DNA from 3 places in the Pseudomonas sp. LBUM1641 genome. Region 2 is predicted to be linked to each of the others. Evidence: predicted binding sites of a transcription regulator. Region 2 holds the regulator's gene; each other region holds the start of a gene.
What was found. The regulator sigma-54, encoded in region 2, starts transcription at its own class of promoters, with help from an activator protein. The targets are predictions, from matches to a motif close to ANTGGCATNNANNTTGCTNT.
Positions count from the first base shown of each region.

Region 1: glnK (P-II family nitrogen regulator) is a predicted target of sigma-54. The motif match lies at 6,061-6,080, and genes of this name have one in related genera.
Region 3: glnA (glutamate--ammonia ligase) is a predicted target of sigma-54. The motif match lies at 7,509-7,528, and genes of this name have one in related genera.

Region 1 covers NZ_CP166815.1:6,861,882-6,872,007, forward strand. The annotation lists gene dapF (diaminopimelate epimerase) at 1-587, shown strand, start outside; gene ACA046_RS31740 (DUF484 family protein) at 601-1,317, shown strand; gene xerC (tyrosine recombinase XerC) at 1,320-2,219, shown strand; gene ACA046_RS31750 (HAD family hydrolase) at 2,216-2,914, shown strand; gene sutA (dormancy-specific transcriptional regulator SutA) at 3,078-3,404, opposite strand; gene ACA046_RS31760 (secondary thiamine-phosphate synthase enzyme YjbQ) at 3,508-3,933, opposite strand; gene ACA046_RS31765 (ammonium transporter) at 4,143-5,480, opposite strand; gene glnK (P-II family nitrogen regulator) at 5,515-5,853, opposite strand; gene ACA046_RS31775 (accessory factor UbiK family protein) at 6,276-6,536, shown strand; gene cfa (cyclopropane fatty acyl phospholipid synthase) at 6,589-7,701, opposite strand; gene ACA046_RS31785 (LysR family transcriptional regulator) at 7,936-8,844, shown strand; gene ACA046_RS31790 (YifB family Mg chelatase-like AAA ATPase) at 8,942-10,126, shown strand, end outside.
Region 2 covers NZ_CP166815.1:6,006,783-6,016,908, reverse strand. The annotation lists gene ACA046_RS27705 (ZIP family metal transporter) at 1-357, shown strand, start outside; gene ACA046_RS27700 (HPr family phosphocarrier protein) at 396-668, opposite strand; gene rapZ (RNase adapter RapZ) at 685-1,542, opposite strand; gene ptsN (PTS IIA-like nitrogen regulatory protein PtsN) at 1,545-2,009, opposite strand; gene hpf (ribosome hibernation-promoting factor, HPF/YfiA family) at 2,022-2,327, opposite strand; gene ACA046_RS27680 (RNA polymerase factor sigma-54) at 2,403-3,896, opposite strand; gene lptB (LPS export ABC transporter ATP-binding protein) at 4,081-4,806, opposite strand; gene lptA (lipopolysaccharide transport periplasmic protein LptA) at 4,806-5,378, opposite strand; gene lptC (LPS export ABC transporter periplasmic protein LptC) at 5,365-5,937, opposite strand; gene ACA046_RS27660 (KdsC family phosphatase) at 5,946-6,470, opposite strand; gene ACA046_RS27655 (KpsF/GutQ family sugar-phosphate isomerase) at 6,471-7,445, opposite strand; gene ACA046_RS27650 (hypothetical protein) at 7,492-7,713, shown strand; gene ACA046_RS27645 (ATP-binding cassette domain-containing protein) at 7,738-8,547, shown strand; gene mlaE (lipid asymmetry maintenance ABC transporter permease subunit MlaE) at 8,547-9,344, shown strand; gene mlaD (outer membrane lipid asymmetry maintenance protein MlaD) at 9,344-9,811, shown strand; gene ACA046_RS27630 (MlaC/ttg2D family ABC transporter substrate-binding protein) at 9,823-10,126, shown strand, end outside.
Region 3 covers NZ_CP166815.1:417,314-427,439, reverse strand. The annotation lists gene ACA046_RS01965 (DUF2339 domain-containing protein) at 1-470, opposite strand, end outside; gene ACA046_RS01960 (glycogen/starch/alpha-glucan phosphorylase) at 570-3,020, opposite strand; gene ACA046_RS01955 (YkgJ family cysteine cluster protein) at 3,256-3,690, shown strand; gene typA (translational GTPase TypA) at 3,880-5,700, opposite strand; gene thiI (tRNA uracil 4-sulfurtransferase ThiI) at 5,840-7,294, opposite strand; gene glnA (glutamate--ammonia ligase) at 7,628-9,034, shown strand; gene ACA046_RS01935 (chorismate mutase) at 9,225-9,761, shown strand; gene glnL (nitrogen regulation protein NR(II)) at 10,023-10,126, shown strand, end outside.

The DNA.
Region 1 (10,126 bases), 860 kb from region 2:
TCGCCCGTTTTGTGCTGGACAAGCGCCTGACCGCCAAGCGGCAGATTCGCGTCGAGACCAAAAGCGGCATCATCGAGCTGGATATTCGCAGCGACGGCCAGATCGGCGTCAATATGGGCGCCCCACGGCTGGTGCCGGCGGACATTCCGTTCCAGGCCACCGAACAAGCGCTGAGCTACGCCGTGGACGTGGACGGCAAGACCGTCAACCTGGCTGCCGTATCCATGGGCAACCCCCATGCCGTGCTGCGGGTCGATGACATCAACAGCGCACCGGTTCACGAACTGGGGCCGAAGATCGAAAACCACCCGCGCTTTCCGGCGCGGGTTAACGTGGGTTTCCTGCAGGTCATCGACCGTTCCCGTGCGCTCTTGCGCGTCTGGGAACGCGGTGCCGGCGAAACCCAGGCTTGCGGTACCGGCGCCTGCGCCGCTGCCGTAGCCGCGATCAGCCAAGGGTGGATGGATTCGCCGCTGCTGATCGACCTGCCCGGCGGACGTCTGTCCATCGAATGGGCAGGCCCCGGCCAACCGGTGAAAATGACCGGCCCGGCCACCCGCGTCTACGAAGGACAGGTCCGTCTATGAGTGAGCAAATCTAATGACTGATAAGCCTCAAGTACCCGCGCAAGCATCCCCAAGCGAAAGTCTGGAGGCCGCAGCCGTTGCGGCGTATCTGGAGGCTAATCCGGACTTCTTCGTCGAACACGAAGAGCTGCTGCCAGCCCTGCGTATTCCCCACCAGCGCGGCGATACCGTGTCGCTGGTGGAGCGGCAGATGAAGATCCTGCGCGAGCGCAATATCGAGATGCGTCATCGGCTCTCGCAGCTGATGGACGTAGCCCGCGACAACGACCGCCTGTTCGACAAGACCCGCCGCCTGGTCCTGACCCTGATGGACGCCGCCAGCCTGGAAGAAGCGGTGATTGCCGTCGAAGACAGCCTGCGCCAGGACTTCCAGGTGCCTTTTGTCAGCCTGATCCTGTTCAGCGACAACCCGATGCCGGTAGGGCGTTGGGTAAGCGGCAGCGATGCCCAGACTGCCATTGGCGGCTTGCTGTCCGAAGGCAAGACCATCAGCGGCACCCTGCGTGAGCATGAGCTGGACTTCCTGTTTGGTGCCGAGCAGCGCCAGCAGATCGGCTCCACGGCGGTGGTTGCCCTGAGTCATCAAGGGCTGCATGGAGTGCTGGCCATCGCCAGCCGCGATCCGCAGCACTACAAAAGCTCGGTGGGCACGCTGTTCCTGAGCTACATCGCCGAAGTGCTGGGCCGCGTCCTGCCGCGCTTCACCACCGCCTTGCGCGCGGTGCGCTAGCCATGGAACGACAACTGGACGCCTACTGCGCTCACCTGCGCAGCGAGCGCCAGGTGTCACCGCATACCCTGGAAGCCTACCGGCGGGACTTGAACAAGGTCCTGGCGTTCTGCGAGAAACAAAACATCAGCAGCTGGAAGGCCCTGGATATCCAGGGTCTGCGCAGCCTGATCGCCCGCCTGCACCAGCAAGGCCAATCCTCCCGCAGCCTGGCGCGCCTGCTGTCGGCGGTGCGCGGCCTCTATCACTACCTGAACCGCGAAGGCCTGTGCGACCACGACCCGGCCAACGGCCTGGCGCCGCCCAAGGGTGAACGTCGCCTGCCCAAGACCCTCGATACCGACCGAGCCCTGCAATTGCTAGACGGCGCGGTGGAAGATGACTTCCTGGCCCATCGCGACCAGGCGATCCTCGAACTGTTCTACTCTTCGGGCCTGCGCCTGTCGGAACTGACCGGGCTTAACCTCGATCAGTTGGACCTGGCAGATGGCCTGGTGCAAGTGCTCGGCAAAGGCAGCAAGACTCGCGTATTGCCGGTGGGCAAAAAGGCCCGCGAAGCCTTGCTGCTGTGGCTGCCCCTGCGTGCGCTGGCCAACCCGGCGGATGACGCGGTGTTTATCAGCCAGCAAGGCCGGCGCCTTGGGCCCCGGGCCATTCAGGTACGGGTCAAGGCCGCCGGCGAGCGCGAGCTGGGGCAAAACCTGCACCCGCACATGCTTCGGCACTCCTTTGCCAGCCACCTGCTGGAGTCGTCCCAGGACCTGCGCGCGGTGCAGGAACTGCTTGGGCACTCCGACATCAAGACCACCCAGATCTACACCCACCTGGACTTCCAGCACCTGGCAACGGTGTACGACAGCGCCCATCCACGGGCCAAACGCATTAAGGGCAGTGACTCATGAGCATCAAGCTGATCACCTTCGACCTGGACGATACGCTCTGGGATAACGTGCCGGTCATCGTCAGCGCCGAGGCGTCAATGCGCGAGTGGTTGGCGACCCATGCCACCAAGGTGGGCGACTTGCCCCTGGAGAAGTTTGCCAGCCTGCGCCAACAGGTGCTGGAGCGGCATCCTGAGCTGAAATACCGCATCAGCGTGCTGCGTCACAAGGTGCTGCAATATGCTTTCGAGGAGGCTGGATATCCGCTGCCGGAAGCAGCGCAGATGGCGGATGTGTGCTTTGAAGCGTTCATCCACGCCCGGCACCAGCTCACGGTATTCCCCGAGGCCGAGCCGATGCTCCACGCGCTACGCCAGCACTATCTGCTGGGGGTGATTACCAACGGCAATGCCGATGTTCAGCGTGTGGGGCTGGCGGATTACTTTCACTTTGCCCTGAGGGCCGAAGACATTGGTATCGCCAAGCCGGATGCGCGGTTGTTTCAGGAAGCCTTGCAGCGCGGTGGCGTAGAGCCGGGCGCGGCGGTGCATGTGGGTGATCATCCGGGGGATGACATTGCCGGTGCGCAGCAGGCGGGGCTGCGGGCGGTGTGGTTCAACCCGGCGGGCAAGGCCTGGGAAGCAGAAAAACGCCCGGATGCCGAGATTCGCAGCCTGACCGAGTTGCCACCGTTGCTGGCCAGCTGGAATGCATAACCTGTAGGAGCGAGCTTGCTCGCGAAGAACGTCAACGATAACGCGGGCATCCTGAATAAACGCGGTGCCCTTGCGCTTTTCGCGAGCAAGCTCGCTCCTACAGTAGCGCCCATGAAAAAGCCCGCAGCGACGGCGGGCTTTTTCAGCAAGCGAACAGCTGACCTTAGATAGGCCGGCTGCCGTACTTGTTATCAGGCTTCTTCGGCGGATCTGCCACCACGTTAGCCTCGACTTCCTGCACTTTGCCGCCTTTAGCGAGGAATTCTTCCATCGCACGGGCCAGCGCATCGCGCTCTTTGTTCTTGGCTTCTACGCTCGGCAGTTCGTCGACCGACACCGCAGCCTTGGCCTTGCCCTTGGCTGCCGGGGCCGGTGCATCGTCGCCACCGTCGTCGTCAGCCACGTCTTCGGCAGCCGCCTCAAGACCTTCTTCGGTTTCGTCGTCGTCGCCTACTTCGAGGTCGTCGTTTTCCAGATCATCGTCGCTCATGTTCTACCTCATGACTTGCGAAAAGCAGATTAGTTATAGCCCAGCTTCGCCACCTGTCGACGGCCGCCGGGAAAAAATCAACATCCACCGGATCACCAGTGGCTTATGCCCCATCACCGTGCAAGGTGGCGAGGACTTTACGAGCACCGCCATGATCACGGTGCTCGCCCAGATAAACACCTTGCCAGGTCCCCATCGCCAAGCGGCCGGCCCTTACCGGCAAACTCAACTGACAGCCCAGCAGACTGGCCTTGAAGTGCGCAGGCAGGTCATCCGGACCTTCGTCGTTGTGTTCATATCCCGCCATGCCTTGCGGCACCAGCGCATTGAAAAAACGCTCGAAGTCACGGCGAACCGCCGGGTCGGCATTCTCGTTGACCGTCAACGAGGCCGAGGTGTGCTGCAGCCACAAATGCAACAGTCCCACCCGACAGGCCTTCAATTCAGGCAGGCCGGCGAGCAACTCGTCCGTCACCAGATGAAAGCCCCGGGGCTTGGCCCGCAGGGTTATCAGGGTCTGTTGCCACATACAGTTCTCCGCACATCGGCGCGCATTCTAGCGCGCTCAGGAAAAAAACAAAGTGCCGAATACGCCTACATGCCTGTAAGACATTCGCACACTGAAAAGTGCGGTGTGGATCCCATCACAAAGTCGCCAAAAAACCCATACACCTTTAGCCACAGACAAACCCCAGGCAAAAAAATGCCCGGCAAGCCGGGCATCTTTTTTTCGCGTACTTACAAGTTGTAGCCGCGCTCGTTGTGTTGCGCCAGGTCGAGGCCAACCGCCTCTTCTTCTTCGGTCACCCGCAGGCCCATCACCACATCCAGCACCTTGAGGATGATGAAGGTCACGATAGCGGTGTAGATGACGGTGAAGCCGACACCCTTGGCCTGAATCCAGACCTGCGCCGCCACGTCAGTCACAGTGCCGAAGCCGCCCAGTGCAGGGGCTGCGAACACACCCGTGAGGATCGCACCCACGATACCGCCGATACCATGAACGCCGAACGCGTCCAGGGAGTCGTCGTAGCCCAGCTTGCGCTTGAGGCTGGTGGCGCAGAAGAAGCAGATCACACCGGCAACCAGGCCGATCACCAGGGCGCCCATCGGGCCCACGGTGCCAGCGGCTGGAGTGATTGCCACCAGGCCAGCGACCACACCCGAGGCGATGCCCAGAGCGCTTGGCTTACCGTGAGTGACCCACTCGGCGAACATCCAGCCCAGCGCAGCAGCCGCGGTAGCGATCTGGGTCACCAGCATCGCCATACCGGCAGTGCCGTTGGCCGCAGCAGCGGAGCCAGCGTTGAAGCCGAACCAGCCAACCCACAGCATGGCCGCGCCCACCAGGGTGTAACCGAGGTTGTGAGGTGCCATTGGGGTAGTCGGGAAGCCTTTACGCTTGCCGAGCACGATGCACGCCACCAGGCCAGCCACACCGGCGTTGATGTGCACCACGGTGCCGCCTGCGAAATCCAGCACGCCCCAGTCGCCCAGCAACGAACCCGGACCGCCCCACACCATGTGGGCAATCGGTGCGTAGACCAGGGTGAACCAGACGCCCATGAAGATCAGCATCGCAGAGAACTTCATGCGCTCGGCGAACGCACCGACGATCAGCGCCGGGGTGATGATCGCGAAGGTCATCTGGAAGGTCACAAACACGGCTTCAGGGAACAACGCCGCCGGGCCGGTGATGCTGGCCGGGGTCACACCCGAGAGGAACAGTTTGGACAAACCACCCACAAACGAGTTGAAGTTGACGACGCCTGCTTCCATCCCGGTGGTGTCGAACGCCATGCTGTAGCCGTAGACGAACCACAGGATGGTGATCAAGCCGGTGATGGCGAAGCACTGCATCATCACGGAAAGAATGTTTTTGGAGCGAACCATGCCGCCGTAGAACAGCGCCAGGCCTGGAATGGTCATGAACAGCACCAACGCAGTGGATGTGAGCATCCAAGCGGTGTCGCCGGAATTGAGGACTGGAGCAGCCACTTCGTCTGCCGCCATGGCCAGGCTTGGCATTACGATGGACAACAGGGCTCCGAGCCCTGCGAATTTACGCAGAGTCATATTGTTTTCTCCTGGGGCGTTGGGGTTTGGCGGCTTAGATTGCGTCGGTATCGGTTTCGCCGGTACGGATGCGAATAGCCTGTTCCAGATTGACCACGAAGATCTTGCCGTCACCGATCTTGCCGGTGTTGGCAGCCTTGGTTATCGCCTCGATAACCCGGTCAAGATCCTTGTCGTCAATGGCGACATCAATCTTCACCTTTGGCAGGAAATCGACCACGTATTCCGCGCCGCGATACAGCTCGGTGTGACCCTTCTGCCGACCGAAGCCTTTGACCTCAGTAACGGTAATGCCCTGCACGCCGATCTCGGACAGTGACTCGCGTACATCGTCCAACTTGAACGGCTTGATGATGGCAGTGACTAGCTTCATGAAAACTCTCTCCCGAATTGGTGGACTTGCCCCAGGAAAACAAACCCGTCTCAAGTCTAAGCGCAGTGCCTGGCTTTGTAACGCTTCGTCGCCTTGGCATTTGCCATTGCGACGCTCGCTAACCACTGGTGACGAAACATGTACCGCTGGTCCGTCGGCGCACTGCATCGTCACAGCGACTGCATCAGTGCATGGGTCATGAACGTCTAAGCAGAAAGCTTGCCAGCTCCGTAAAAATCACTGAAATCAGTCCTTTGTTCGCTTGCGGCCACCCACCGGGCGCCGTTGCCGCGAAGATGCGCACGAAAACGGTGCGCGACCGCCCGGCCCCATGCGCGAAAAGCGTGCGCCTGTGGTGGCGAAAAAGACTATAGACGCTGCGTGATACACTGCCGGCCAACAGATTTTCCGGACTATTTCCCATGCTCGCGCCCAAAGACCTCCTCGACGCCCTGAGCGGCCACGCCTCCCGCCTGTTCAGCGGCGACACGCCGCTGCCGCGCAATGAAATTGAAAGCCAGTTCAAGGCGCTGCTGCAAAGCGGTTTCAGCAAGCTGGACCTGGTAAGCCGGGAAGAGTTTGATAGCCAGATGGTGGTGTTGGCGCGCACTCGGGCGCGGTTGGAAAGCCTTGAGGCCAAGGTGGCGGAACTGGAAGCGCGATTGACGCCGACCGCCGAATAAACCGGCCCAACCGGGGCAGGTTTCGCCTGTCCCCGTTAAACCGTTGTAACCCTCAGCTCACCCGCTGATACCCGCCGACAACCCCCTTCTTCGACAATACCCACTGCCATAACTGGATATCCCGCGCGCGAAACGCCCCTGCACACGACAGCAGGTAATAGCGCCACATCCGGTAGAAACGCCGGCCGAAGGTTTCGGCGAAATCCGGCCAAGCCAGTTCGAAGTTTTCGCACCAGGCCATCAGCGTCTTGTCGTAGTCGGCGCCAAAGTTGTGCAGATCCTCGGCAACAAACAACCCGTCCATGGCGTCGCCAATCTGCCCGATCGAGGGCAAATCCCCGTTGGGAAAGATGTATTTGTCGATCCACGGATCCGGCGTGCTGTTGCGCTGGTTCTTGCCGATGGTGTGCAACAGGAACAGCCCGTCGTCCTTCAGGCAGCGGTTGGCCACCTCCATATACGCCCGATGGTTCTTGCGCCCCACATGCTCAAACATGCCGACGCTGGCGATATGGTCGAATTGCTCGTCGATATCCCGATAGTCCTGCAGACGAAACTCGATCGGCAGATGTGAGTACTTGGCGCGGCCCCACTCCGCCTGCTCTTTGGAAATGGTCACGCCAACGCACTCGACACCATAGTGCTCGGCAGCATGGCTCATGAAACTGCCCCAGCCACAGCCGATATCCAGCACGCGCATGCCCGGCTTGAGTCCGAGTTTTTTACAGATCAGATCCAGCTTGGCGAACTGCGCTTGTTCAAGAGTGGTGGCGTCTTTCCAGTAGCCACAGGTGTAAGTCATGCGCGAGTCGAGCATGCGCGCGTAGAAGTCATTGCCAAGGTCGTAGTGCGCCTCGCCGACTTGCCAGGCGCGTTTCTTGTTTTGCAGGTTCAGCCACCGGGAGCTGAACGCGTGAAACAACAAGGTGGCCGGGTTGGCCTGGTCGATCACCCCGGAACGCATAAGCCGGTAGAAAAACTCATCCAGCGCCTCTGCGTCCCAACCGCCATCCATGTAATCCTCGCCAAGGCCAAGGTTGCCTTTGGCCAGGGCCAGGTCGAACGTGCCACCGTGGTACAGCTGCATATCCGCAGCCGACGGCCCGTTGACCTCGATCTGCGCCTGCGCCAGCAACTCCTTAACGAAGCGCGCTCCCTGAGACATCTCATCAGAACCGGAAAAAGAATGACGCGTTTTGTTAAGCACAATTGCTCTCCAGAAATAGCGTTGCCTTTGATTCATACACTGCGAGAAATCTGGCCATGGAAGCGTCTGGAAAGGCCCTTACGGCATCACCGGGAACGCTGGCTGGGAACAGATGTAACAAATCTTATCCAGCCATTTTTTAAAGATATAATGAATTAATCTTATGAAAACCATGCGAAATTGGAATGCAAGATGGACATCAGGGCGCTTCGTTATTTCGTAGAAGTCGTGGACCAGCAGAGTTTCACCAAAGCCGCAGTGAAGCTGCACCTGACCCAGCCAACGGTCAGCAAAATGGTGCAGCAACTGGAGGCGAGCCTTGGGCTGAAGCTGCTGGACCGTATGGGAAAACGCTTCACCCTGACGGACGCCGGGGAAATTGTGCTCAAGCGCGCCAGGGAAATGATCGCGCTGCACGATGAGATGAACGTGGAGTTGCAAGACCTCCAGCAGGTCGAGCGCGGCGCCCTGCGCATGGGGCTTTCGCCTTCCACCCACCTCGCATTGGCGCCGATCTTTGCGGCGTATCACGCCCGTTATCCGAAGATCGAACTGAAACTGTTCGAAAGCGGCGGCAACATCACCATCCAGGACCTGCGCCAAGGCACCCTGGAGTTCGGCACCATCCTCGACTCGCCGCGCGTGGCGGACATCTGGTCCGAATTTGAATCCATGCCCTTGTTCGAATCGCCACTGTGCCTGCTCGCACCCCATGATTCGCCCTGGCAGGGACGCAGCTCGGTGGAGCTGAGCGAACTGCAAGCCTGCGAATTCATCTTTTACGATGACACCTTCACCCTGAACCAATTCGTACTCGATGCCTGCGCCCTGGCCGGTTTTGAGCCGCGTATCAGTGGCCGCAGCAGCCAATGGGACTTTATCGCCTCCCTGGTGCGCCTGGGCGTGGGCATCACCCTGCTGCCCCGGGCGTTCTGCGACACCCTTGACGCCAGCCAATTCAGCATCGCGGAAATACAATCGCCGGCCCTGAACTGGCGGCTGATGCTGGCGTGGCGTAGGCAGTGCAAGCTGTCGTTTGCGGCGCAGGCGTGGTTGACGTTGGCGAAGGAGTTCTTGTGTGTGCCACCGCCCAGCCAGTAGCCCGATACGTTCTGTAAAACCTCGCCGCTGCGTTGCACCAGCGCTGAACTACCCTTGAAAAACCGCAGGAAGCAGCCACTCATTTCAAGGAACGAGCATGTCCCTCGCCATCGTCCACAGTCGCGCCCAGATTGGCGTTGAAGCCCCCGCCGTCACCGTCGAGGTGCACATGGCCAACGGCTTGCCCTCGCTGACGCTGGTAGGCCTGCCGGAGACCGCCGTCAAGGAAAGCAAAGACCGCGTGCGCAGCGCCATTCTCAACTCTGCGCTGCAATACCCGTCCCGCCGCATTACCCTCAACCTCGCGCCCGCCGACCTGCCCAAGGACGGCGGGCGTTTTGATTTGGCGATTGCCTTGGGGATTCTTGCCGCCAGTGTACAGGTGCCGACGCTGACCCTCGACAACGTGGAATGCCTGGGCGAGCTCGCGCTGTCCGGCGAGGTGCGGGCGGTGAAAGGTGTGTTGCCGGCAGCCCTGGCGGCGCGCAAGGCCGGGCGCACCTTGATCGTGCCGCGGGCCAATGCGGAAGAGGCGTGCCTGGCCTCGGGATTGAAGGTGATTGCGGTGGATCATCTGCTGCAAGTGGTGGCGCACCTGAACGGTCACGTGCCGATCGAGCCCTTCGTTTCCAGCGGCCTGATGTACTTGAACAAGCCCTACCCGGACTTGAGTGAAGTGCAGGGCCAGCTCGCAGCAAAACGTGCGCTGCTGATTGCCGCCGCGGGCGCCCACAACCTGTTGCTCAGCGGGCCACCGGGCACCGGCAAAACCTTGCTGGCCAGCCGTCTGCCGGGGTTGTTGCCGCCCTTGAGTGAGCAGGAAGCGCTGGAGGTGGCGGCGATTCAGTCGGTGGTCAGCCTGGCGCCGCTGAGCCATTGGCCGCACCGGCCGTTTCGCCAGCCGCATCATTCGGCATCCGGTCCGGCGCTGGTGGGCGGTGGCTCGAAACCGCAGCCAGGGGAAATTACTCTGGCCCATCACGGTGTGTTGTTTCTCGACGAGCTGCCGGAGTTTGATCGCAAGGTACTAGAGGTGCTGCGGGAGCCGCTGGAATCCGGGCATATCGTGATTGCCCGCGCCCGCGACCGGGTGAGTTTCCCGGCGCGCTTTCAGTTGGTGGCGGCCATGAATCCATGCCCTTGCGGCTATGTGGGCGAGCCGAGCGGGCGCTGTCGCTGCACGCCGGAGCAGATCCAGCGCTATCGCAACAAGCTCTCGGGTCCGCTGTTGGACCGGATCGACCTGCACGTAACCGTCGCCCGGGAAAGCACTGCGCTGAAT
Region 2 (10,126 bases):
GGTGGTATGCCTGACGCTGACAGCTTGGCCATGGGCATTGCCTTGCAGGATGTGCCGGAAGGCCTGGTGATTGCGTTGGTGTTGGCCGGCGCGGGTATGTCGCGGGTCAAGGCGTTCCTGATCGGCGCGGCGTCAGGCTTGGTAGAGCCGGTGTTTGCGGTGCTGTGTGCCTGGCTGGTAAGCCTGGCGGAGGTGCTGTTGCCGTTGGGGCTGGCACTGGCGGCAGGGGCGATGCTGCTGGTGGTGACTCACGAAGTCATTCCCGAGTCGCGGCGCAATGGCCATGACAAACTCGCCAGCTTGGGGCTGTGTATCGGGTTCTGTTTGATGATGGTGATGGATACAGCATTGGGGTGAAGCCGCATCCGGCTTCACTCGGTCACATGAAGGCGGGATTACTCGCCTTCGTCGAAGTAGTTATTGATCAACTTCACCAGCGCATCCATCGCTTCCTGCTCTTGCTCGCCTTCGGTCTTCAGATGAATCTTCGTGCCCTTGCCTGCAGCCAGCATCATCATGGCCATGATGCTTTTGCCGTCGACCATGGATTCGGGGGTGCGTCCCGCGCGAATCTGGCAAGGGAACTGCCCGGCGACGCCGACGAACTTGGCCGAGGCCCGGGCGTGCAGGCCCAGCTTGTTGATGATTTCAATTTCCAGAGCGGGCATCGCGGAGGTGTTCCTTTCAGCTGAGGTCGCGGTGGCGAACCTGGACGTTCTTGAGGGTTTGTTGCAGCACCTGGCCCAGGCGTTCGGTCAGGTAGACGGAACGGTGGTGGCCGCCGGTGCAGCCAATGGCGATGGTGACATAAGCCCGGTTGCTCGCCGCAAAACGCGGCAGCCACTTGAGCAGGTAGCTGGAGATGTCCTGGAACATTTCTTCCACATCCGGTTGCGCCGCCAGGTAATCGGCCACCGGTTGGTCCAGCCCGGACTGATCGCGCAGTTCCGGCTTCCAGTACGGGTTGGGCAGGCAGCGCACATCAAACACCAGGTCGGCATCCACCGGCATGCCGCGCTTGAAGCCAAACGACTCCACCAGGAAAGCGGTGCCCGGCTCCGGCTGATTCAGCAGTCGCAGCTTGATCGCATCCCGCAGTTGATACAGGTTCAGGCTGGTGGTGTTGATCTTGAGGTCGGCCAGGTCAATGATCGGCCCCAGCAGCTTGGTCTCGTCCTCGATGGCTTCGGCCAGCGAACGATGCGGGCTGCTCAGCGGGTGGCGTCGACGGGTTTCGGAGAAGCGCTTGAGCAGCGTTTCTTCATCGGCGTCCAGGTACAGCACATCACAATGAATGTGCTTGGCCCGCACTTCTTCGAGCAGTTCCGGAAAGCGGGTGAGGTGGCTGGGCAGGTTGCGGGCGTCGATCGATACGGCGACCAGCGGTTGCGCCAGCTCAGTGTGAATCAGTGCGCGTTCCGCCAGTTCCGGCAGCAGGCCAGCGGGCAGGTTGTCGATGCAATAGAAGCCGTTGTCCTCAAGAACATTGAGAGCCGTGCTTTTACCTGAGCCGGAACGGCCGCTGACGATGATCAAACGCATGATTACTGCCCGTTTTGTTCATCCAGGACAACCTGATAGAGCGCCTCATTGCTGGGGGCACTGCGCAGTTTGTCGCGTACTTCTTTGCGGTCGAGCATGCTGGCGATCTGCCGAAGCAGTTCCAGGTGCGCATCGGTGGCGGCTTGCGGGACCAGCAGTACAAACAGCAGGTCAACCGGGGCGCCGTCGATGGCGTCGAAATCGATAGGGGCGTCCAGGTGCAGCAGGGCGCTGACTGGTGACTCACAGCCTTGCAGGCGGCAGTGAGGAATAGCGATGCCGTTGCCAAAGCCGGTCGAGCCGAGCTTTTCACGGGCAATCAGGGCCTCGTACACAGCTTGCGTATCCATTTCGGGCACTTCGCGGCCGATCAGGTTGGCAATTTGTTCGAGGGCGCGCTTTTTACTGCCGCCCGGCACGTTCACGAGGGAACGGCCGGGGGTCAGGATGGTTTCAAGTCGGATCATGGGTGGGGAGTGTTAGCGGCCAGTGCCTTGAAGAAGGCTCTGCTGCTTTTCCTTATGCTTTTTAAGTTGGCGGTCAAGCTTGTCTGTGAGCAAGTCGATTGATGCATACATGTCTTCATGTTCGGCATTGGCGACCACTTCGCCACCAGGTATCTGAAGTGTCGCTTCAATTTTCTGCTGAAGCTTGTCGACCTTCATGATGACCTGCACGTTGGTGATCTTGTCGAAATGGCCCTCAAGCTTCCTCAGCTTCAGCTCGACGTATTCGCGCAATGGAGGGGTGACTTCTACATGGTGTCCACTGATGTTGACTTGCATACAGCTTCTCCTTCGTTGCCAGTGCATAAAGCGACGGGTAGGAGTACCCGCCACTGGAACGCTATGGCCCGCCCGTCACATCAAACGTTTACGCTCGCTGGAAGGCGCGATCCCAAGGGACTCGCGGTACTTGGCGACGGTTCGACGGGCGACCTGAATGCCTTGTGCCTCCAGTAAACCAGCGATCTTGCTGTCACTCAACGGCTTTTTCTGATTTTCCGCGGCAACCAGTTTTTTGATGATCGCGCGGATCGCCGTGGACGAGCATTCGCCGCCTTCGGAGGTGCTGACGTGGCTGGAGAAAAAGTATTTCAGCTCATATATACCCCGTGGGGTATGCATGAATTTCTGCGTGGTCACCCGGGAAATCGTTGATTCGTGCATGCCCACCGCCTCGGCGATGTCGTGCAGTACCAGCGGCTTCATCGCTTCATCGCCGTATTCCAGGAAGCCGCGCTGGTGCTCGACGATCTGGGTGGCGACTTTCATCAGGGTTTCGTTGCGGCTTTGCAGGCTTTTGATGAACCAGCGGGCTTCCTGCAATTGGTTGCGCATGAAGGTGTTGTCGGCGCTGGTGTCGGCGCGGCGTACAAACCCTGCATATTGCGGGTTGACCCGCAGGCGCGGCACCGATTCCTGGTTCAGCTCCACCAACCAGCGTTCGTTGTCCTTGCGCACGATCACGTCGGGCACGACGTATTCGGCTTCGCTGGACTCGATCTGCGAGCCCGGGCGCGGATTGAGGCTCTGCACCAGCTCGATGATCTGGCGCAGGTCATCTTCCTTGAGCTTCATGCGGCGCATCAGCTGGCTATAGTCGCGGCTGCCCAGCAAGTCGATGTAGTCGGTGACCAGGCGCTGCGCTTCGGCCAGCCATGGAGTCTTGGCCGGCAATTGGCGCAGTTGCAGCAACAGGCACTCGCTGAGGGTGCGGGCGCCGATGCCGGCGGGCTCGAACTGCTGGATGCGGTGCAGGACGGCTTCGATTTCGTCCAGTTCGATGTCCAGTTCCGGGTCGAAGGCCTCGAGGATCTCCTCAAGGGTCTCGTCCAGGTAGCCCTGATTGTTGATGCAATCGATCAGGGTCACGGCGATCAGGCGATCGGTGTCGGACATCGGGGCCAGGTTCAGTTGCCAGAGCAAATGGCTCTGCAGGCTCTCGCCGGCGGACGTGCGGGTGGTGAAATCCCACTCGTCATCATCGTTGCTCGGCAGGCTGCTGGCGCTGGTCTGGTAGACGTCTTCCCAGGCGGTGTCCACGGGAAGCTCGTTGGGAATGCGTTCGTTCCATTCGCCTTCCTCAAGGTTATCCACCGTAGGGGCGGTTTCCTGATAGGAGGGTTCCTGTACGTCGGGGTTGGGCTTTTGCTCGATGTTGTCGGCCAGCGGGTCTGCATTATCGAAGTCGTCGCCTTCTTCCTGGCGTTCGAGCATCGGATTGGACTCCAGGGCCTCCTGGATTTCCTGTTGCAGGTCCAGGGTCGACAATTGGAGCAGGCGGATGGCCTGTTGCAGCTGCGGTGTCATCGTCAGCTGCTGGCCCATTCTCAGGACTAGCGATGGTTTCATGGCAGGGGCTTAACACCTTATTCGCCGGCGCAATGCGCCATCCACGACAGGGCGCGTGAGCGCCAAACATAAGCAAATTATATGCCTGATATCGGGGGCTTTGCCTAGAGCGCGGTAACAATAAAAATACTGATGTTTTTATTGACTACCGCGCTCCATGGCGAATGGCCTGATACCACCGTGTTTACAGGCGGAACTCGTGACCCAGATACACTTCCTTGACCAGTTCGTTGGCCAGGATAGTGGCGGAGTCACCTTCGGCAATCAGCTGTCCATCGTTAACGATATAGGCGGTTTCGCAGATATCGAGGGTCTCGCGGACGTTGTGGTCGGTGATCAATACACCGATGCCCTTGGCCTTGAGGTGATGGATGATCTGCTTGATGTCACCGACCGAGATCGGGTCGACACCGGCGAAGGGTTCGTCCAGCAGGATGAACTTCGGCGCAGTGGCCAGGGCGCGGGCGATTTCCACACGACGACGCTCGCCGCCGGAAAGGCTCATGCCGAGGTTGTCGCGAATGTGGTTGATGTGGAATTCCTGCAGCAGGCTTTCCAGCTCTTTCTTGCGCCCGGCGCGGTCGAGTTCCTTGCGGGTCTCGAGGATGGCCATGATGTTGTCGGAAACCGACAGCTTGCGGAAGATCGATGCTTCCTGGGGAAGATAGCCGATACCCGCCTGCGCACGACCGTGCATAGGCTGGTGGCTCACGTCCAGGTCGTCGATCAGGACGCGGCCTTGATCGGCCTGCACCAGACCGACGATCATGTAGAAGCAGGTGGTCTTGCCGGCACCGTTGGGGCCGAGCAAGCCGACGATCTGCCCGCTGTCGATCGACAGGCTGACATCGCGCACGACCTGACGGCTTTTATAGGCCTTGGCCAGATGCTGGGCTTTCAGGGTTGCCATTAATTCGCCTTCTTCGCGTCAGGTTTCGGCGCCGGCTGGGCTGCGCCCGGTTTCTGCTTCGGCTGGATAACCATGTCGATACGCGGCTTCGGCGTGCTGATTTTCGAACCGGTGGCACGACCGGCCTGGGCAATCTGCTTCACCGTGTCGTAGACGATTTTCTCGCCGTCGGTGGTGTTGCCGTCATTGATCACGCGGGCCTGGTCGATCAGCACGATACGGTTTTGCTGGGCGTGGTACTGGATCGTCTTGCCGTAGCCTTTGACCGGTGTAGGGTCGCCGACTTTCTGCAATTGTTCAAAGTACGCCAGGTTGCCGACCGAAGTGACCACGTCGATATCGCCTGCGGGGGTGCGAGTCAGTGTCACGGTATTACCCGTCACTTTCATCGAGCCTTGGGTGATGATCACGCTGCCGGTGTAGGTCGCGATACCTTGCTTGTCATCCAGCTGCGCATCGTCAGCCTGAATGTGGATCGGTTGCTGGCTATCGTTCGGCAGAGCCCAGGCGCTCACGCTTCCCAGTGCTGCGCCCAGGCCGAGCAAAATAGGGAGGGTTTTAACGAGCCTCATACTGTCCTCTTACGTTCGATAGCAGGTGTATCCTGCTTTCTTTCAAATACGCTTTCATTCCCTTGCCAGTCGATACACCGCCAGCGCCGTCAATTCTAACGTCTTGCTCGGTCTGCGCATATTGCTTCTGTGGGAATACGGTCATGCGACTGCTGGTAATAATGGTCTGGCGGTCCTTGGCGTCGGTACGGGCTACGCGAACCGAGTCAATCAATTCCACTTGGGTGCCGTCAGGGTTGACTTCGCCACGCTCGCTGGTGACGTGCCACGGAAATTCGGCACCGCGATACAGGTTCATGTCCGGCTTGGTCAATAAGGTGACCTCGGATGCCTTCAAGTGTTCGACCTTGTCAGAGGTCATTTCATACTGAACCTTGCCATCCGGCAGGTACTGAATGCTGTGGGCGTTGATGGCGTAATAGTCGATAGCGCTCTCGTCAACCTGGGCAACAGGCTTGTCGAGGAAGCGCTCCGGGCTGATATTCCAATAACCGACCGCGAGAAAAACCGCGGCGATGACTGCAAGTATCAGGAAATTGCGAATCTTTTTACTCAGCATAAAACGCTCTATAGGTAGGCGGCGTGGGCCGCTTCAAGGCTGCCTTGGGCGCGCAGAATCAGTTCGCAGAACTCACGGGCGGCGCCTTCGCCGCCACGGGCGGTGGTTACACCATGGGCGTGTTCGCGAACGAACGCCGCGGCATTGGCCACGGCCATGCCCAGGCCGACCCGGCGAATCACCGGCAGGTCGGGTAAATCGTCACCCAGGTACGCAACCTGCTCATAGCTTAGGTTGAGTTGGCCAAGAAGCTCGTCCAGAACCACCAGTTTATCCTCGCGGCCCTGATACAGGTGAGGAATCCCCAGGTTTTGTGCGCGGCGTTCCACAACTGGCGTCTTGCGACCGCTGATGATGCCGGTTTGCACGCCCGCCGCCATCAGCATCTTGATGCCCTGGCCGTCGAGGGTGTTGAACGTCTTGAATTCGCTGCCGTCTTCCAGGAAGTACAGGCGGCCATCCGTCAGCACTCCGTCGACGTCGAAAATCGCCAGCTTGATGTGCTTGCCCCGTTGCAACAGGTCGGTGGTCATTTACATCACTCCTGCACGCAGCAAATCGTGCATGTTCAGGGCGCCTACCGGGCGGTCGTCGCTATCGACCACCACCAGCGCCAGAATTTTATGGTCTTCCATGATCTTCAGCGCTTCGGCCGCGAGCATGTCAGGGCGTGCGGTCTTGCCGTGGGGCGTCATGACTTCGTCGATGGTTGCCGTCTGGATGTCGAGGTTGCGGTCCAGGGTGCGGCGCAGGTCACCGTCGGTGAAAACCCCGGCCAGGCGCCCGTCGGACTCCAGAATCACGGTCATGCCCAGGCGCTTGAGGGTCATTTCCATCAAGGCATCTTTAAGCAGGGTGCCGCGCGCGACTTGTGGCAGCTCGTCGCCGGCGTGCATCACGTTTTCCACTTTCAGCAGCAGTCGACGGCCCAGGGCGCCACCTGGATGGGAAAATGCGAAGTCTTCAGCGGTAAACCCGCGGGCTTCCAGCAAGGCCACGGCCAGCGCGTCGCCCATCACCAGGGCCGCGGTGGTGGAGGAGGTCGGTGCCAGGTTCAGTGGGCAGGCCTCGTGGGCAACGTGCACGTTCAAATTCACTTCGGCGGCTTTTGCCAGCGTCGAGTCCGGGTTGCCGGTCACGCTGATCAGCTGGATGCCCAGGCGCTTGATCAGCGGCAGCAGGGTCACGATTTCGTTGGTGGTACCGGAGTTGGACAGTGCCAGGATGATGTCGTCCCGGGTAATCATGCCCATGTCGCCATGGCTGGCTTCGGCGGGGTGTACGAAAAAAGCGGTAGTCCCGGTGCTCGCCAGGGTGGCGGCGATCTTGTTGCCAACATGCCCGGATTTGCCCATGCCGACCACGACAACGCGGCCTTTGCTGGCCAGAATCATCTCGCATGCGCGTACGAAATCCGCGTCGATATGGGCCAGCAAGCCTTCTACGGCTTCGAGCTCGAGGCGGATGGTGCGTTGTGCGGATTGGATAAGGTCGCTGGATTGGCTCATGTCTGAAATCGTATAGCCTGACGAAAAGTCGGCGATTATAGCGGTAATGATCAATTCCCTCACGCAAGTTCGTCAGGCTTTATTCATTACACCCGTGGTTGAGATTGAACCTCAGCAAGGTTTTTTTAGCTGTCCTGTTTCTGAACAAGCTCTGTTCCGGCCTTGGGGGCGCTGTACCAGCAGTGATATAGTTCGCCGCCAGTTCGGTCCGCGCAGCCTTTTTGTCTATTCGGCGCAAGCATTTGTCGAAAACAAGGTGTCTGAGTGAAAGGCTGCATCCCAAGGAGTTTAGATGAGTGCCGATAACGCCTACGCGGTCGAGCTGAAGGGTCTTTCCTTCAAGCGCGGTACGCGCAGCATCTTCAATAATGTGGATATTCGCATTCCCCGCGGCAAAGTCACGGGCATCATGGGGCCGTCCGGCTGTGGCAAGACGACGCTGCTGCGCCTGATGGGCATGCAATTGCGCCCGTCCGCCGGTGAAGTCTGGGTCAATGGCCAGAATCTGCCAACGCTCTCGCGCAGCGACCTGTTCGATGCGCGCAAGCACATGGGTGTGTTGTTCCAGAGTGGTGCGTTGTTTACCGACCTCGACGTTTTCGAAAACGTAGCGTTCCCGCTGCGGGTGCATACACAGCTGTCCGATGAAATGATTCGTGACATCGTGTTGCTGAAATTGCAGGCCGTTGGGCTGCGCGGCGCCATCGATTTGATGCCCGACGAGTTGTCTGGTGGCATGAAGCGTCGTGTCGCCCTGGCCCGTGCCATCGCCCTCGACCCGCAAATTCTTATGTACGACGAACCTTTCGTTGGCCAGGACCCGATTGCCATGGGCGTCCTGGTGCGCCTGATCCGCCTGCTCAACGATGCGTTGGGTATCACCAGTATCGTGGTCTCCCACGACCTGGCCGAGACCGCGAGCATTGCCGACTACCTTTATGTAGTAGGCGATGGCCAGGTGTTGGGGCAGGGCACGCCTGAAGAGCTGATGAACGCTGATAACCCGCGCATTCGCCAATTCATGACCGGCGATCCCGATGGCCCGGTGCCTTTTCACTTTCCGGCAGCGGACTACCGCTCAGATCTTCTGGGGAAGCGCTGATGCGCAAGACATCTTTACTCGAAAAGGTTCGCCTTTTCGGACGCTCCGGCATCGATATCATCGGTGTGCTGGGCCGTTCGACGATTTTCCTGTTTCATGCGTTGCTCGGCCGCGGCGGTATTGGCGGCGGTTTTGGCTTGCTGATCAAGCAACTGCACTCTGTGGGTGTGATGTCCCTGGTGATCATTGTGGTCTCCGGGGTATTCATCGGCATGGTGCTGGCGCTGCAAGGCTTCAATATCCTTTCCAGCTACGGTTCCGAGCAGGCGGTAGGGCAGATGGTTGCGCTGACGCTGTTACGTGAGTTGGGCCCGGTGGTGACCGCGCTGCTGTTTGCCGGGCGTGCGGGTTCTGCGCTGACGGCCGAAATCGGCAACATGAAGGCTACCGAGCAGCTGTCCAGCCTGGAAATGATCGGCGTCGATCCACTCAAGTACATTGTTGCCCCGCGCCTGTGGGCCGGCTTCATCTCCCTGCCACTGCTGGCGATGGTATTCAGCGTGGTCGGGATCTGGGGCGGTTCATGGGTGGCGGTTGACTGGTTGGGCGTCTACGACGGTTCCTACTGGGGCAACATGCAAAACAGCGTGACCTTCAGCGGCGACGTGCTAAACGGCATCATTAAAAGCATCGTTTTCGCCTTTGTAGTGACCTGGATTGCCGTATTCCAAGGCTATGACTGTGAGCCCACCTCAGAAGGGATCAGTCGCGCCACCACCAAGACCGTTGTGTACGCCTCGCTGGCGGTACTGGGCCTTGACTTCATTTTGACCGCCTTGATGTTTGGAGATTTCTGATGCAAAACCGCACTGTGGAAATCGGTGTCGGCCTTTTCTTGCTGGCTGGCATCCTGGCTTTACTGTTGCTCGCCCTGCGAGTCAGCGGCCTATCGGCCAGCCCCACCGCCGATACTTATAAACTTTACGCCTACTTCGACAATATCGCCGGTTTGACTGTCAGAGCTAAAGTGACCATGGCGGGTGTAACCATCGGCAAGGTCACGGCGATCGATCTGGACCGCGACAGCTTCACCGGCCGGGTGACGATGCAAGTGGACAAGAAGGTGGATAACCTGCCGACTGACTCCACCGCGTCTATCCTCACCGCTGGTTTGCTGGGCGAGAAGTACATCGGCATCAGCGTGGGCGGGGAAACGGCTCTGCTCAAGGATGGTTCGACCATTCATGACACACAGTCGTCGTTGGTGCTGGAGGACTTGATCGGTAAATTCCTGCTCAATACCGTCAATAAAGACGCCAAATGAGGAATGTGTTCATGATCTCTACTTTGCGACGTGGCCTGTTGGTACTGCTCGCGGCACTGCCGTTGATGGCTAACGCCGCTGCCGGCGGTTCTGCGCATGACCTGGTGCAGGATACGACCACCAAGATGTTGGCCGACCTGAGTGCCAACAAGGAAAAGTACAAGCAAGACCCGAGTCAGTTTTATAACGCGCTGAATACGATTGTCGGCCCAGTGGTGGATGCTGAAGGCATTTCCAAAAGCATCATGACCGTCAAGTACTCGCGCAAGGCGACGCCTGAGCAGATGACCCGCTTCCAGGAAAACTTCAAGCGCG
Region 3 (10,126 bases), 1.5 Mb from region 2:
TTGCGTGCGCCACTGATGGCGCGTTCGATGAAGTTGGGGCCGCGAGGTGCCGCAGGCGTAGCCGGTTGTTCAGGGATTTTTTCGCTCGGCTCAGCCCTCCAGACGTCAGCCGGCAATGGCTGGCTGGGCTCGGCCGCCACAGTTGCGTAGGCCGGTTCCAGTTCAGCGGGTAATTCCCAGACGAGTTCGGGCGGCGCCGGTACCGGCAGCGGCTCTTCGACAAAGACAGGTTCGGGGGTTTCAACGGCACCCGGTCTTTCCAGCAAGGCCAGGCGTTGCTCGACTACTTTAAGGGCGCTCCTGGCAGACTCCAGCTGACGGCCTTGCTCCTCCGTACGCGAGGCAAGCATCGACAGGCGAATCGCCTGGCCAATGCCCAAACCAAGCAGCGCTCCAATGCCCGCGTCACTGAACGACTCATCGAGTGTCCAGCCGAGCACCAGGCCAATCAGCATGAAAATCCATTGCATGGCGGATATCCCTAAGCAGCCCGAAGCGGGCGGAACCGGGGCTTAGTATATCGACAAGGCCCAACACAGGTTGGGCCTTGGGGCACAGATTAAGAAAACTCAGTCCAGAGCCTTCCAGATTTCCGTCGCATATTCCCGGATGGTCCGGTCCGACGAGAACCAGCCCATGCGCGCGGTGTTGAGCACCGCCGAGCGCCACCATTCCTTGGAATCGTGCCAATGGGCCTCGACCCGCGCCTGGGCACCCCAGTAGGAATCAAAGTCGGCACAGACCAGGAAGCGGTCGTAGTCGATCAGCGAATCCACCAACCCGGCATAACGGCCCGGATCATCCGGTGAGAACACGCCGCCGCGAATCGCTTGCAGTACGTCGTTCAAGCGATGGGATGCGGCAACATCCGGCCCGGCATTGAATTCACCGGCATGTTTGCGCGCTTCCACCTGTTCGGCGCTGAGACCGAAAATGAACATGTGTTCGGCGCCCACGCGCTCGTGCATCTCGACGTTGGCGCCGTCCATGGTGCCGATGGTCAACGCACCGTTGAGGCCGAACTTCATGTTGCTGGTGCCCGACGCTTCAAAACCGGCTGTGGAAATCTGCTCCGACAAGTCGGCCGCCGGAATGATGCTTTCCGCCAGGCTGACGTTGTAGTTGGGCAGGAACACTACCTTGAGCAAACCGCGCACAGTGGGGTCGTTGTTGACGGTGCGGGCGATGTCGTTGGTCAGCTTGATGATCAGCTTGGCCTGGTGATAGCTGGCCGCTGCCTTGCCGGCGAAGATCTTCACCCGCGGCACCCAATCGGTGCCCGGCTCGGCACGGATCGCCTGGTACAGCGCGACGGTGTGCAGCAGGTTCAACAGCTGGCGCTTGTACTCGTGGATCCGCTTGACCTGCACATCGAACATCGCCGCCGGGTTGACTGAAATCCCCAGGCGCTCGTGAATGATGTCGGCCAGTGCCCGTTTACTGTGCAGCCGCTGTTCGGCGAAGGCTTTGCGGAACGCTTGCTTCTCGGCGAAGGTTTCCAGCTCAACCAGACGGGTTTCGGTGTTGTCGAGAATGTCCGGGCCCAGCGCTTCCACCAGCATCGCCGTGAGTTTTGGATTCGCCTGGAACAACCAGCGGCGGAACGTAATGCCGTTGGTTTTGTTATTGATGCGGTCCGGGTAGAGCTTGTGCAGTTCGGAGAACACCGTGCTGCGCATCAGTTGGGTGTGCAGGCCAGACACGCCGTTCACGCTGTGGGAACCAAGGAACGCCAGGTTGCCCATGCGTACGCGGCGGCCGTTGTCTTCTTCGATCAAAGACACTGCACGCAGTACGTCGAAGTCGTGGATGCCTTTGGCTCGCAGCGAGTCGATGTGCTGGGCGTTGATCAGGTAAATGATCTGCATGTGCCGCGGCAGCATGCGTTCCATCAAGCCGACCGGCCAGGTTTCCAGCGCCTCCGGGAGCAAGGTGTGGTTGGTGTAAGACAGGGTTTCGACGGTCACGTCCCAGGCGGCATCCCACGGGATGTCGTGCAGGTCCACCAACTGGCGCATCAACTCGGCCACCGCAATCGACGGGTGCGTGTCGTTGAGCTGGATGGCCGCGTGTTCGCCCAGGCTCAGCACCGAGCCGTGCATGTTTTTGTGGCGACGCAGCAAGTCCTGCAACGAGGCGGAAACGAAGAAGTATTCCTGGCGCAGGCGCAGTTCCTGCCCCGCTTCGGTGCTGTCGGCCGGGTAAAGCACTCGGGAGATGCTTTCGGCGCGGGCCACTTCGGCGACAGCGCCCAGGTGGTCACCAGCGTTGAAGCGTTCCAGGTGCAGGTCTTCTACGGCCCGGGCACGCCACAGGCGCAAGGTGTTGACGCTCGCGCCACGCCAGCCGACGACCGGGGTGTCATACGCTACCGCGCGTACGGTTTCATTCGGTGACCACACCTGAATCGACTTGCCGGACGCATCCAGCAGGGTTTCCACGCCACCGCCAAAGCCGATCGGGTAGATCACCTCGGCGCGCTCGAACTCCCACGGGTTGCCGAAATCCAGCCAGCGTTCGGTTTGTTCCTGCTGCCAGCCATCGACAATCGCCTGGCGGAACAAGCCGTGCTCATAACGAATGCCATAACCGTGGCCGGCAATGCCCAGGGTCGACATGCTTTCCATGAAGCACGCCGCCAGGCGACCAAGGCCACCGTTGCCCAGGGCCGCGTCGGGCTCCAGCAGGCGAATGCGCTCCATGTCCACGCCCAGCTCGCTCATGGCCTCACGGGCCACGTCCAGCAAGCCGAGGTTGCTCAGGCTGTCGTAGAGCAGACGGCCGATCAGGAATTCCAGCGAGAGGTAATAGACCCGCTTCTGTCCCTTGCGGTAGATGTGCCGCGTGTGGTTCATCCAGTGGTCGACCATGTGGTCGCGGGCGGCCAGTGCGATGGCTTCGAACCAGTCGTGGTCGAAGGCGTGATCGGGGTCCTTGCCCACCGCGTAGGTAAGTTTGGTCAAGACGGCATCGCGAAATGCGGCTACCTCTGCTTCTCGTACAAGCGGTTCCTGAGACATCAATGCGACCTCGGGCGAGATAGAAGGAGTTGCTAGAGCCTAGACGGTCTGACAGACGGTAGACGCTCTGGTTCGGCAGTTTTTAAACTCATTCACCTTTGCGTGATTTAGATGCAGGGGCCGTGCCCGTTTATGGCCCAGCACAGCCTTCGAGCTGAAACCTGGAAGATATTGTTCAAAAAATCACCAATTCCGGTATGATCCCGCGCCGGATAACACCCCTCTTGGAAACCTGATGAAGCCTCAACTGATCGCCGCCGCGGAACTCGACCGTCTCGAGACCTGGCAGAAATACTCAAGCCATATGTGTGGCGGCTGTGTGTCGAGCTGCTGCACCCTGCCGGTTGAGGTGAAGATCAAGGACCTGATCCGCATCGGCATCGTCGATGAGTTCGAGCGAGGCGACCCGCCGAAGAACATCGCCAAGCGCTTGCAGAAGGAAGGCATCGTCGAGCGCTTCAACGCCAAATCCGAGATCTTCACCCTGCAGCGCATGAGCAACAACGATTGCCTGTACCTGGATCGTAAGAGCCGCTTCTGCACTATTTATGACAAGCGCCCGGATACTTGCCGCAATCACCCGAAAATCGGGCCACGGCCGGGGTATTGCGCGTATAAGCCGAAGGAAGTGGTGCGCGAGACCAAGTTGCGTACGCTCGATAAGTTCTGATCCGAATGCTTTATTGCTTGAACTACCGCTTTCGCGAGCAAGCCCGCTCCCACATTTGAAATGCATTCCAAATGTGGGAGCGGGCTTGCTCGCGAAGAGGCCGGCACGGTCACCACACAATCCCCAGACAAACAAAAACGCCCCCGACCTTGCGGTCGGGGGCGTTTTTTTTGCAGCTAACTAAAAGACTTAGTTACCGGCTTTTTTCGCAGCGCGGGTACGCTCGCTTTCGCCCAGGATCTTCTTACGAAGACGGATGGACTTAGGAGTGACTTCGCACAATTCGTCTTCTTGAACGAATTCCAGAGCCTGCTCCAGGGTGAAGCGGATAGGCGGAACCAGAGCGATGGTTTCGTCTTTACCCGAAGCACGCATGTTGTCGAGCTTCTTGCCTTTGGTTGGGTTGACGCCCAGGTCGTTGTCGCGGCTGTTGATGCCGACGATTTGACCTTCGTACACGTCTTCACCGTGACCCAGGAACAGTTTGCCGCGAGCTTGCAGGGTTTCCAGCGAGTAAGTCAGAGCCTTACCGGTAGCAACCGAAACCAGCACGCCGTTCTGACGGCCGGACATGTCGCCGGACTTCATCACGTCGTAACGGTCGAAGATCGAGGTCAGGATGCCTGCACCGGAGGTCAGGGTCAGGAACTCGTTACGGAAACCGATCAAGCCACGAGCCGGGATGTTGTACTCAAGGCGCACACGGCCCTTGCCATCCGGAACCATGTTGGTCAGGTCGCCTTTACGGATACCGATCTGTTCCATGATCGAACCTTGCGATTCTTCCGGCAGGTCGATGGTCACGTTTTCGTACGGTTCGTGCTTCACGCCGTCAACCATGCGGATGATCACTTCCGGACGACCAACACCCATTTCGAAGCCTTCGCGACGCATGGTTTCGATCAGTACCGAGAGGTGCAGCTCACCACGGCCGGAGACTTTGAACTTGTCGGCGGTGTCGCCTTCTTCAACGCGCAGGGCAACGTTGTACAGCAGCTCTTTGTCCAGACGCTCCTTGATGTTCCGGGAGGTCACGAACTTGCCTTCTTTACCGCAGAAAGGCGAGTCGTTTACCTGGAAGGTCATGGAAACGGTTGGTTCGTCAACGGTCAGCGGCTTCATCGCTTCGACGTTCAGTGGGTCGCACAGAGTGTCGGAGATGAACAGCTGGTCGAAGCCGCTGATGCAGACGATGTCGCCGGCAGCTGCTTCTTCAACGTCGATGCGGTGCAGGCCGTGGTGACCCATCAGCTTCAGGATACGACCGTTGCGCTTCTTGCCGTCGGCGTCGATAGCGACAACCGGAGTGTTCGGCTTGATGCGGCCACGAGCGATACGGCCAACGCCGATAACACCCAGGAAGCTGTTGTAGTCCAGTGCGGAGATTTGCATCTGGAACGGACCATCGCGGTCGACTTTCGGCGCAGGTACGTTGTCGACAATCGACTGGTACAGCGGAGTCATGTCTTCAGCCATGTCGGTGTGTTCCAGACCGGCAATGCCGTTCAGGGCCGAGGCGTAGACGACTTTGAAGTCCAGCTGTTCTTCGGTAGCACCCAGGTTGTCGAACAGGTCGAAGATCTGGTCCAGAACCCAGTCCGGACGTGCGCCTGGACGGTCAACCTTGTTGATGACCACGATTGGACGCAGGCCGGCTTCGAAAGCCTTCTTGGTCACGAAACGGGTTTGCGGCATAGGGCCGTCTTGAGCGTCAACCAGCAGCAGAACGGAGTCAACCATCGACATTACGCGTTCAACTTCGCCGCCGAAGTCGGCGTGGCCCGGGGTGTCCACGATGTTGATGTGGTAGCCGTTCCAGTTGATGGCGGTGTTTTTCGCCAGAATGGTAATACCGCGCTCTTTCTCCTGTTCGTTGGAGTCCATCACGCGCTCGTCGTTAAGCTCGTTGCGCTCCAGGGTGCCGGATTGACGCAAGAGTTTGTCTACCAGGGTGGTCTTACCATGGTCAACGTGAGCAATGATGGCGATGTTGCGTAGATTTTCGATCACTTGTGTATCTCGATCAGAGGATTCGGTGTGCTGACAGGTCGTGGCAGCGATTAACAGTAGAGTCAGGCCTTGCCGTTACAGCTTGACGGCAGAGTCGGGGGGCCGGTGACGCAGGCCACAGGCAAACAGCCCCGGGCTCTTAGCTCGGTCGATAAACGCGCACATTGGCATGCCCCTCACTGAGCAAATGGTGGGCATGCAGGCGACTCATCACGCCTTTGTCGCAATACAACAGGTACTGACGGCTGTCATCCAGTTCCTTGAAACGCGCATTCAATGCATAGAACGGCAGCGTTTGTACGTCGATGCCAGCAATTTCCAGCGGCTCGTCTTCAGCGGCATCCGGGTGACGGATGTCGATGATGATCTGACCGGCCAGAGCCTCGCTGACTTCTTCGATCTGCAAATCCTGGCCCAATTCGTCGATAACCCGATCGATCGGCACCAGTTTGGCGTTCTCAAGCGCTCGCTCGAGAACTGCCATGTCGAACTGTTGTTCTTCGTACTCCACGCGGTTGCGTTTGGCGTGGGTCTTGGGGTTCACCGAGATGACCCCGCAATATTCCGGCATGTGCTTGGCGAAATCCGCCGTGCCGATCTGGGTCGCCAGGTCGATGATGTCTTGCTTGTGACTGGCGATCAGCGGGCGCAATACCAGCTTCTCGGTCACAGAGTCGATCAACGACAGGTTCGGCAGGGTCTGGCTGGACACCTGGGAAATCGCTTCACCGGTGACCAGTGCGTCGATTTCCAGCCGATCCGCGATTCGGGACGCAGCGCGCAACATCATACGCTTCAATACTACGCCCATATGACTGTTATCGACTTTCCCGAGAATTTCTCCCAGGACTTCCTCGAACGGTACGCTGACAAACAGCACCCGTTGCGAGCTGCCGTACTTCTTCCAGATGTAATGCGCGACTTCCATCACGCCCAATTCGTGTGCACGCCCGCCCAGGTTAAAGAAGCAGAAGTGGCTCATCAGCCCGCGGCGCATGATCTGGTAGGCCGCAACGGTGGAATCGAAACCGCCGGACATCAATACCAGGGTCTGCTCCAGGGCACCCAGCGGGTAGCCGCCGATGCTGTCGTGCTGGCTGTGGATCACAAACAACCGTTGGTCGCGAATTTCCATCCGCACTTCAATTTGCGGCGCTTTCAGGGAAATTCCGGCGGCGCCGCACTCGCGACGCAGCTTGCTGCCCACGTATTTCTCTACATCCATGGAGGTGAAAGGGTGCTTGCCGGCACGCTTGCAACGCACCGAAAAAACCTTGCCTGCCAGTACATCGCCGTAGTGCTGTTTGCACTTTTCGGTGATGTCGTCGAAGTCACCCAACGGGTACTCGTCGACCTGCAGGAAATGCGCGATGCCCGGCACGCAGCTCAGGCGCTCGGTCATGTCCTTCAAGGCCTTGGGGTCTGTGAGGCGGGTTTCCAGCTCGAGATTGTCCCACACACCGTTCACCACCACAGCCGGGTCCAGATCGCGGAGCACGGCACGGATGTTCTTGGCCAATTGACGGATGAAACGCATCCGTACCGGTCGGCTCTTGATGGTGATCTCGGGGAAGACTTTAACGATTAATTTCATGAAAACAGCGCGCGCAGGCCCAGCCGAAAAAGGGGGGCGCGGATTATAGCGGAAATCGCTCAAGGTTTAACCAGTTAATATGCATCGGACCTTTCGCGCACCAAAACGGGTCATAAACGAAAATTCGCGCTACATTGCGGTGCGCATTTTCTTCCGCTTTAGCGGATTGCACCTTTATAGGGGCGTTTTTGTGGCAAAAAACCCATGTCGGGGCACTGGCATGCAATTTGCTCTCTTGTGAGGCAGGTTGCCTTGGTCGAGTATTCGCGCCGGCATCACCCACATTCTAAGGGCTACTCCACTACCCCAGCCCGAAGCCACCCGGAGGACACTATGTCGAAGTCGGTTCAACTCATCAAAGATCATGACGTCAAATGGATTGATCTGCGCTTCACGGACACAAAAGGCACTCAGCACCACGTGACCATGCCAGCTCGCGACGCGCTGGATGACGCCTTCTTCGAAGAAGGCAAAATGTTCGACGGCTCCTCCATTGCTGGCTGGAAAGGCATCGAAGCTTCCGACATGATCCTGATGCCGGACGACAGCACCGCCGTACTCGACCCGTTCACCGAAGACCCAACGCTGATCATCGTCTGCGACGTGATCGAGCCTTCGACCATGCAAGGCTACGACCGTGACCCACGTGCGATCGCCAAGCGTGCCGAGGAATACCTGAAGTCGACCGGTATCGGTGACACCGTATTCGTAGGTCCGGAACCAGAATTCTTCATCTTTGATTCGGTCAAGTTCAAGTCCGACATCTCTGGCTCCATGTTCAAAATCTTCTCCGAACAAGGTTCGTGGATGTCCGACCAGGACATCGAAGGCGGCAACAAAGGCCACCGCCCAGGTATCAAAGGCGGCTACTTCCCGGTTCCTCCGTTCGACCACGACCACGAAATCCGTACCTCCATGTGCAACGCCATGGAAGAGATGGGCCTGGTCATCGAAGTTCACCACCACGAAGTGGCGACTGCCGGCCAGAACGAAATCGGTGTGAAGTTCAACACCCTGGTTGCCAAGGCTGACGAAGTACAGACCCTGAAGTACTGCGTACACAACGTGGCTGATGCCTACGGCCGTACCGCTACCTTCATGCCTAAGCCTCTGTACGGCGATAACGGTTCGGGTATGCACGTTCACCTGTCCATCGCCAAAGATGGCAAGAACACCTTCGCTGGCGAAGGTTATGCCGGCCTGTCCGACACCGCCCTGTACTTCATCGGCGGCATCATCAAGCACGGTAAGGCCCTGAACGGCTTCACCAACCCGTCGACCAACTCCTACAAGCGTCTGGTCCCAGGTTTCGAAGCGCCAGTGATGCTGGCCTACTCGGCTCGCAACCGTTCCGCTTCGATCCGTATTCCTTACGTGTCCAGCCCTCGCGCTCGCCGTATCGAAGCACGTTTCCCGGATCCGGCAGCCAACCCGTACCTGGCCTTCGCTGCCCTGGTAATGGCCGGCCTGGACGGTATCCAGAACAAGATCCACCCAGGCGACGCCGCCGACAAAAACTTGTACGACCTGCCGCCTGAAGAGGCCAAAGAGATCCCACAAGTGTGCGGCAGCCTGAAAGAAGCCCTGGAAGAGCTGGACAAGGGCCGTGCGTTCCTGACCAAAGGCGGCGTGTTCAGCGACGACTTTATCGATGCCTACATCGCCCTGAAAAGCGAAGAAGAAATCAAGGTCCGTACCTTCGTACACCCACTGGAATACGAGCTGTACTACAGCTGCTGATCCGGTAGCGCTGCGTAACGTGGCGTGATGAAAAAAGGCCTCCTTCGGGAGGTCTTTTTTTTGCCCGCAAAACCCTGTGGGAGCGGGCTTGCCCGCGAAAAATCCAAAGGCACCGCATTTCTTCAATATTTACGCGTTATCGTTAACGACCTTCGCGAGCAAGCTCGCTCCTACAGAAGAGGGTTCTGCCTTGAAATTCAAATTCGCCTTCATCTTGCTGGCCATTAGTGCCAGCGCATCCGCCGCGCCGCCCACCCTCGCCCCACTGCTCGACAGCATCGCCGAACGCCTGGCGATTGCCGACCAGGTGGCCTTGAGCAAATGGGACAGCCACAAGCCCGTCGAAGACCGTGCGCGGGAGCAGGACGTGATCGCCAGCGTCGTCGCCCAAGCGCCGAGCTACATACTGGCACCGGCCCAGGCCGAGCAGTTTTTTTCGGCCCAGATCGAAGCGAACAAATTGGTGCAGTACGCCCATCTGTCCGATTGGCAGTTGCAAGGCAAGGCACCCAGCGACCCGAGCCCGGATCTGGTCGGTCAGATTCGCCCGAAACTGGACCTGCTGCAAAAACGCCTGCTGCAACAGCTGGCGGACTTCACCCCGGAGCGCACCAACCCGCAATGCCCACAATGGCTGGCCCAGGCCAATCACGCGCCGGCACATGACCCGCTGCACCAACTGGCGATGATCCGCGCCACCGCCGAGCTGTGCCTCTACAAAGGCTGATCACCAGGAAAGCCTTTTGGCTTTCCTGAACAGACTCTTCAAAACCGCACTATATTGGTGCAACAGGCTGCACCCTTCCCACTTACCCAACCCATTTTGGTTCGAAAGTTCCCGCTCAAGCTGGCAGAACGCCACAGTTTCGCGCCTTAACCCCCCATTTCAGGGCTTTAACGCTTCTTTTCGGAGCTTTGGTTTGGTTTTTGCATTTTCCTTGTATCAGCGCATGCCTCAAGGCCGCGCCTTGCTCCAAAAGAGGTCCTAATGACCATCAGCGACGCACTGCACCGCCTGCTACTCGACAACCTGACCACCGCGACCATTCTGCTCAATGACGAACTTCGCCTTGAGTACATGAACCCGGCGGC